Linked DNA regions of Cohnella abietis. The protein of the gene in region 1 binds, or shares a complex with, the protein of each later gene. Links are inferred from orthologs where the notes say so. Each region holds a gene or a part of one and is shown on either strand. Other genes may lie near its edges.

Region 1 (3,590 bases):
AGGAGTTATAATTTACTTGAAAAGGTTATCCAAGATTTTTTAGCTAAATGGAGAAGTACATTCGGCAGTCCCCGTCAAGAACTACACAAAGAAATAAATGATTACCTTGCTATGATCGATATCCAAAAATCTTGGATTAAGATAGAGGAAGCAAATAATTATTTCCTAATAAACAGGATCTATTTGTCTGATCAAATAGAGGATACGTTATCATCGGTAGTATCGTTGTTGTCGAGTTACTTAAATGGTGTTGAATTCTTATTAGTGAATCGCATTCCATTCTTGGGATCAGAAAATTTGAGTGTGGAAATCGAAAATATGATTAATAGAATGAAAGAGCAAATGAAAAAAGAGTTACAAGTTGGATATTATCAATGAATGATGAGATGCGCATTAATACTTAATATTATTATAATATAGCTGTGTGAGCTAGATTATCTAGAAAATTGATATCGAGACTGAATGACAATTGCTTTTTGTAATGAAAAGAGGCCTGTCAATTGGCGGACAAGCCTCTTTTTAACAATGTCACACTTTTATTCAATCGTTATATTTATATCAGCTCTCATTTTTCTTCTATTATCAACATTAAATTCCGTACTAAGGCTATAATCAACGTATGCTGTAATAACGTAATTACCTTTTGTTAATATGCTTGGTCTTGGTATTTTACGAAAGAATTCATTGAAATCTTGAAATTCGTTTTTTTGTAAATTGTAGGAAGTAAATTTATTAGGGGAAATCGCTGTTGTAAATTCATCTCCTTCATTAAATGTACTTGTAACTAATGATAACCCTGTGAAGTCAAAGGCTTCAAAACCGTCGGAATCTCTAATTAAATACTTGATCAAGAGATCGTCGTGAAATATATCAAGAGATTGGTGCCCAGTGTAAGATAAATGAGACCAGATGTTTATAGGCTCACCCTCCGCATAAATACGTTTTTCTGAAAAAATGCCAAGTTCAAAATACTCATTTGAAACTTTTTTATTTATAGAGGATTTAGTGAGTTTAACTACGGGTTGGTCAATATAAATGGATTGATTTTTGGAATCGTAGCCGACAGACAATCCAAGTTGACCAGATAAATCTCTTAAAGGAATATAGACTTTATTGTTATACGAAAGTAATTGAGATTCTTGATTTGTCTGAACAGCATGATTATTAATGAATAATGTACCTTTGAAGATTAATGTTTTAATAGCGGAAGATGCCTGAACAGGATAGGATACGACTGCAATTGTTGAAAGAAGAATAACAGTTGCTATACACGAAATAAATAACTTTTTCATTTGCATTCACCTCATTCTGATTTTTATATACCCATCTTTTATTCTGAGAGAAGAGAAAATGAATTTGTAGATTAAGAGGGAATGTATCATATATTGTAAACTAATAAGCAGGAAAATCCAATATTGGTAAGATTATTCTTCCATTATTTTGGATTCTGCGTTTCGTGAAGCGGAGCATTTCTTGGTCATTATAGATATGTGGCGGTGTGCTGCAAGCCGCTGAAAGCAGACTAAATGGTGGAAAAGCTAGGTTTGGTGGGCTGTAGTCCGCTGTGAGCGGACTAAATGGTGGAAAAGCGAGGTTTGTTGTGTTGCAAGCCGCTGGGAGCGTACTAAATGGTGGAAAGGCGAGGTTTGTTGTGCTGCAAGCCGCTGGGAGCGTACTAAATGCTGGAAAAGCGAGGTTTGGTATGTTACAAGCCGCTGGGAGCGTACTAAATGCTGGAAAAGCGAGGTTTGGTGTGTTGCAAGCCGCTGTGAGCGTACTAAATGGTGGGAAACCGGGTGTCGGAGTGCTGCCGCTGCGAGCGGATTAAATGGTCGGAAGCCCGGAGCTTGGGAGCAGTAAGCCGCCACCAGAGGACTAATAGAAATAAGCTACCCAAAAGTTTATCACTTTGGATAGCTTATTTCTTATTCGCCCTTTACAACGAACTTCTCAACGCGAGCTTTGATGGCATCACGAGTGGCGCGGAATTGATTGAGAATTTCTTCCTCGGTGCCTGTCGCTTTAGCAGGATCTTCGAAGCCCCAGTGCCATTTGGTCACATTGGGGTTAGAGATAATAGGGCAGTGCTCGTCCGCATGACCACATAGGGTTATGACATATGTAGCACGATTTAATAGGTCTGGATCAATGACATTAGAGGTGTTGTTGGAAATATCAACGCCTGCCTCAGACATTACTTTAACAGCGCGAGGATTGAGGCCATGTGCTTCTAAGCCGGCGCTTTTCACCTCATAGAGATGTCCGCCTATCGCTGTCATAAATCCATCAGCCATCTGACTCCGACAAGAATTACCAGTGCATAGGAAGTAAACGAGTTTTTTATCCATTGTGACAATCTCCTCTGTGGTGTTAATTGATCAATCGTAACCAGAAGTAAAGGCTAGTCAGCGTGATGAACAAGACAGGAACTGTGAGTACAATGCCAACTTTGAAATAATAACCCCACGAAATTTTGACCCCCTTGGATGACAAGACATGGAGCCATAGCAAGGTAGCCAATGAGCCGATAGGTGTTATTTTAGGTCCCAAATCAGATCCAACTACGTTGGCATATATGAATGCCTCTCGAATAATACCGGTAGAGTCTGTTCCTTGAATAGCAAGGGCATCAATCAAGACTGTAGGCAGGTTATTCATGATAGAAGATAGAATAGCCGCTAAGAAGCCAGAACCAATTGTTGCGATGAAGAGTCCTTGATCCCCGAGCCATTCGAAGATCGATCCAAGCTCATCAGTAAGTCCAACATTACGTAAGCCATACACGACAACATACATACCAATCGAAAATATGACTATTACCCAAGGAGCACCTTTGACAAGCTTCCATGTGTGGATGCTTTCGCTTTGTCTAGCAAGAAGCAGGAAAACAATTGCTGCAACCCCCGCAATAATCGAGACTGGAATATTGATCCATTCACTAATGAGATAGGCAATCAGCAGCACGGCTAGGATTACCCATGAGAATCTAAACAATCTTACATCTTTAATAGCCTCGCTAGGCTTCTGTAATTGAGCTATATCATAGTTCTTTGGGATGCTTTTACGGAACATGAGGTACAGAACGAGCAAGCTAGAAGTAATTGCAAAGATAGTGGGGATTATCATGCGACTTGCATACTCCACAAATCCGATCCCGAAGAAATCTGAAGATACGATATTTACTAGATTACTCACAACGAGAGGGAGGGAAGCCGTATCCGATATGAATCCACTCGCCATGATGAATGGCAGAATCATCCGCTGGTCGAATTTCAAGGCTCTAACCATCGCGAGTACAATTGGAGTTAAGATTAATGCCGCCCCGTCATTTGCGAATAATGCTGCTACTGCGGCTCCGAGAAGAATAACGTACACGAACATTAGATTACCATTGCCTTTAGCAAATCTGGCCATATGAAGTGCAGCCCATTCAAAGAATCCTATCTCATCTAGAATAAGTGAGATTAATATGATGGCTACAAAGGCCAAAGTAGCATTCCAAACAATCTGTGTGACATCCCATACATCGCCCATGCTAACAACACCGAACATTAGTGCGATTATTGCCCCGCCGCATGCAGACCAACCGA
Region 2 (3,701 bases), 2.5 Mb from region 1 along the record:
GCGCCATCATCAGCTTGTGCCACACCCTGCTGGAGCTTGCCACTGTTAGCATTAAGCTGTGACAAACCATCAGCCAACGAGCTAACGCCCTGCTGAAGCTTAGACGCCCCAATCTCTAATTTGCTCCCCCCACTAGCAAGCTCTGCTATTCCACCTTGTACAGTAAGAGATCCTGTTGCTAATTTATTAAGATTCTCTTCAAGTAACGCAGCACCTTTCTTAGCACTGTCCGTTCCTGCGGCTATTTCACTTGCACCATCGCTTGCTTGAGTTAAACCATCAGCTAAAGTTTGAATTTGATTAAAGACGGTGTTCGTATATGCCTTAGTCACTTCTTTACTCAGCCCGTTTTTCATCTTCTCGATAGCCGAATTGCCAATTTGTGCGGCCAAGAAGTTAAAGCTCTCATTAGGCAAAAATACGATTTGTGCCGGAGTAGGCTGCTCAGAGGTTAAAGTTGTCGTCTTAGCAGAGAAATCCTCCGGTATTTCGATTGCCATATAGTATGAATTGTCTTTTAAGCCCTCAAGTGCTTCTGATTTACTAACAAAGCTGTACTTAAAATCACGGCTTTCCTTCAGCTTATCTGTGAAATCCTGCCCAATATGCATCGTTTTACCTTCATACACCGTACCTTGATCTGAATTAACTACCGCAACCGGTAAATCAGCCAGCTTGTCATAAGGGTTCCAGAAAGCCCCTAAGAACATGGCACTGTATAACACTGGGACCATCAGAACCGCTACCACAGGAATGAGTACTTTAGGATTGCGCCCAATCCCTAATATTTCTCTAATAAATTGCTTAAAACCTCTCATATTCCATCTCTCCTGTACGATATGACTATTTTGTTCAATTGGTCATTTTGGTGCAAAAAAAAAGGGATAACCCTCAGTAAGACAAGCTACTACTCTACAGCCAATCCATTCATTAAGTATAGCTGGAACAGCTCTGTAATTCTTTCCTTATCCAGCGGGGCATGCGATTTCTGCCATTCGGACGCTAAAGCCACATACAGCTTAAACATGACGAACGCCGTTATCTCAGCATCACAGGACTTGAGCTCTTTCTTATCAATTGCCGCCTGAATTTTAATCTGAATATAGGAGATTATCGCCCCTTCCAGCCTATTAATTCCTTCAACAGCCTTAGGCGTTCCTATATCCCTTACTTCATGCGCCATCTTAATGGCAAGCTGATGCTTATCACGAAAATCGAGCATTTTATATAAAATACGGCCCCAATTATCGAAAAAAGTTCGATCCGCATCGTATTCCTCATCCGCTACCTGCTTCATCTCTAGAATAAGATGCATCATAATTTCATCGAAGAGCTCTTCTTTATTCGAGAAAAAGGTATAAATTGTACCTTTGCCCACATTAGCAAGCTTAGCCACTTGATCCATTGTTGTTGCTTTATATCCGAATAAAGAGAATGATTGCGAGGCTGCTTCAACGATAAGCTTTCTCCGATCAACAAACATGATTTGTCTCCCCCTCTCTCAACAAACTGACTATAATAACAATTCGGTCATTTGGTCAAATTGATAATAACACGTTCATGGTTCCTTTGCAATAGAATCCAATTAATACTGTTGTTGCTTAGTCGATTCACAGCTGTATTGACGAATGCGGATAAGATGATTTTCGGGGATGTCATCCTCAAGATCCTTTGGCACATGACCAAAGAGAGGTTTCTTTTTGTGTTTTCCCTTGTTTTCGTCGATGAGAAAAAGAGGGGGAAGTATCTCCTGTAGGAGCGAAGCGTTTGCCTTTGGAATCGTGAAATCTCCTTGTTATGTTTTACCCATTCAGATTTCACGATTCCAACAAGCAACCGGAAGGAGATACTTCCCCGCAAAAACTATAATCGATAAAAAAAGAAGCTGCCCATAAGTTACCTTAGGGACAGCCTCTTCGGGATTACATTAAAGCTTACAGGTGGCTTTGAATTTTTGCTTTAAGCGAATCTTTGGATTGCAGACCCACAAGCTTATCAACCGGCTGACCGTCTTTGAACAAAATCAGCGTCGGAATGCTCATAACTCCGAATTGGCTAGCTAGCTCAGGCTCTTCATCAACGTTTACTTTCGCAATTGTTGCTGTGCCTTCCAACTCAGTGGATAGCTCTTCAACGATTGGAAGCTGCATTTTACAAGGTCCGCACCAAGGCGCCCAGAAATCAAGCAAGGAAACCCCTTGCGCTACATTCTCAGTGAAATTGTCTTTCGTAACTACAACTGCCATGATACATCGCTCCTATCTCATTTAAATAATGTATTAAACCTATGATGATCGGGTACTGTTATCATTACCCGTTCCACCCCAAGTAAAATCAAATCTTAAGCTCTTGCCTTAGCAGTTAACCGAGATAGCATCTGCCCTATCGTAATCGACTCGAAATACACCTCGAGCTGCTGATCCGCTCCACAGAATACCGCGTTCATGACATCCCCCATATTGGATCCAACTAGACAGTCCGACTCAGGGTCACCACTGCACCAGCTTGGGGCAAGGGAGCCCGCAGCAAGAGCACGATAAACATCAGCTAGAGTAACTTCGCCCGGTTCCTTAGACAATCGGTAACCGCCACCTGATCCTTCTCGCGTATCCACGAAACCATTTTTCCGCAAGCAGCTCATCACCTTACGGACACGTACCGGATTCGTGCACACATTGGATGCGATTTCTTCGCTCGACGCCATTCCGTCGGGACGATGCGCCAGGAGAACAAGGCTGTGGACAGCTATGATGAATTCACTGTTCATAATTAAGCCTCCCCGGTGAATACTGTAATAATATCAGTTACAGTTGAAACTGTCAAGGGGTCTTGTATCACCTATTATCCCAGATCGCCCGAGGTTTTATCCCTATGACACACCCTATCGCGCAGCAGAGGTATCAGAAATCGAAATTGTCAGGATCAGCACCAAATCGTTGATTCTGATTCAATGCATCAATCCGATTCATATCCTCCGGCTCCAGCTCAAAATCAAAAATAGCAGCATTCTCATGAATCCGATTCTCCTGCACCGATTTCGGTATTACAACCACCCCAAGCTGTAAGTGCCATCTAAGAACAATTTGAGCCGCAGTTTTACCATACTTATTTGCAAGCTCTGTCAGAAGCGGCAGCTCAAGCCTCCCCTGCATGAGTGGACGCCAAGCTTCAAGCTGAATACCCTCCTTACGACAGAAAGCGAATAGCTTCTTTTGCGTATGCAGAGGATGGAACTCCACCTGATTGACCATCGGCTTAACCCGACAGCTCCCCATCAAATCCTCAAGATGGGAAATATTGAAGTTACTTACCCCAATTGCACGAACAAGCCCCTTCTCGTATAGCTCCTCAAGGGCGCGATAGGTTTCCTTGTACTTACCCACAACAGGCCAATGAACCAAATACAAGTCCACATAATCCATTTGCAGACGATCAAGACTGCTCTCCAAAGCCTTAATCGTGCTAGTATAGCCTTGCTCACTGTTCCAAACCTTGGTCGTCACAAAAATCTCATCACGCGGAATTCCCGAATTTCGAACAGCCAGTCCAACACCTTGTTCATTGTTGTACATAGATGCCGTATCAATGCTACGGTAGCCCGTTTCCAAAGCAGTCAAAACGGCTTTCTCCGTTTCTTGACCATCCTCTGCCCGCCATACGCCAAGACCAAGCCGAGGCATCTCTATCCCGTTCAATAGCTC

What was found.
Region 2: the proteins of arsC (region 1) and trxA are in contact, whole or in part, in an NMR structure (PDB 2IPA), measured with the Bacillus subtilis proteins. The link is inferred for Cohnella abietis from one-to-one orthologs.

The regions. Positions count from the first base shown.
Region 1 is NZ_AP019400.1:3,922,444-3,926,033, reverse strand. The notes cover bases 638-3,345. They hold arsC (arsenate reductase (thioredoxin)), read right to left. Parts: upstream 2,349-3,345; coding sequence 1,926-2,348; downstream 638-1,925. Other genes in these bases: KCTCHS21_RS17030 (arsenic transporter), read right to left, coding at 2,371-3,345; KCTCHS21_RS17040 (hypothetical protein), read left to right, coding at 1,565-1,828; KCTCHS21_RS17045 (stalk domain-containing protein), read right to left, coding at 638-1,292. Also shown: KCTCHS21_RS17050 (hypothetical protein), read left to right, coding at 1-378; more of KCTCHS21_RS17045, read right to left, coding at 537-637; more of KCTCHS21_RS17030, read right to left, coding at 3,346-3,590. UniProt on the Bacillus subtilis protein: Catalyzes the reduction of arsenate [As(V)] to arsenite [As(III)]. In vitro, can dephosphorylate para-nitrophenyl phosphate (pNPP).
Region 2 is NZ_AP019400.1:6,382,027-6,385,727, forward strand. What follows is about bases 591-3,409. They hold trxA (thioredoxin), read right to left. Parts: upstream 2,247-3,409; coding sequence 1,935-2,246; downstream 591-1,934. Other genes in these bases: KCTCHS21_RS28000 (YhgE/Pip domain-containing protein), read right to left, coding at 591-818; KCTCHS21_RS28005 (TetR/AcrR family transcriptional regulator), read right to left, coding at 908-1,483; KCTCHS21_RS28015 (RrF2 family transcriptional regulator), read right to left, coding at 2,342-2,767; KCTCHS21_RS28020 (aldo/keto reductase), read right to left, coding at 2,901-3,409. In the rest of the region: more of KCTCHS21_RS28000, read right to left, coding at 1-590; more of KCTCHS21_RS28020, read right to left, coding at 3,410-3,701. UniProt on the Bacillus subtilis protein: Participates in various redox reactions through the reversible oxidation of its active center dithiol to a disulfide and catalyzes dithiol-disulfide exchange reactions.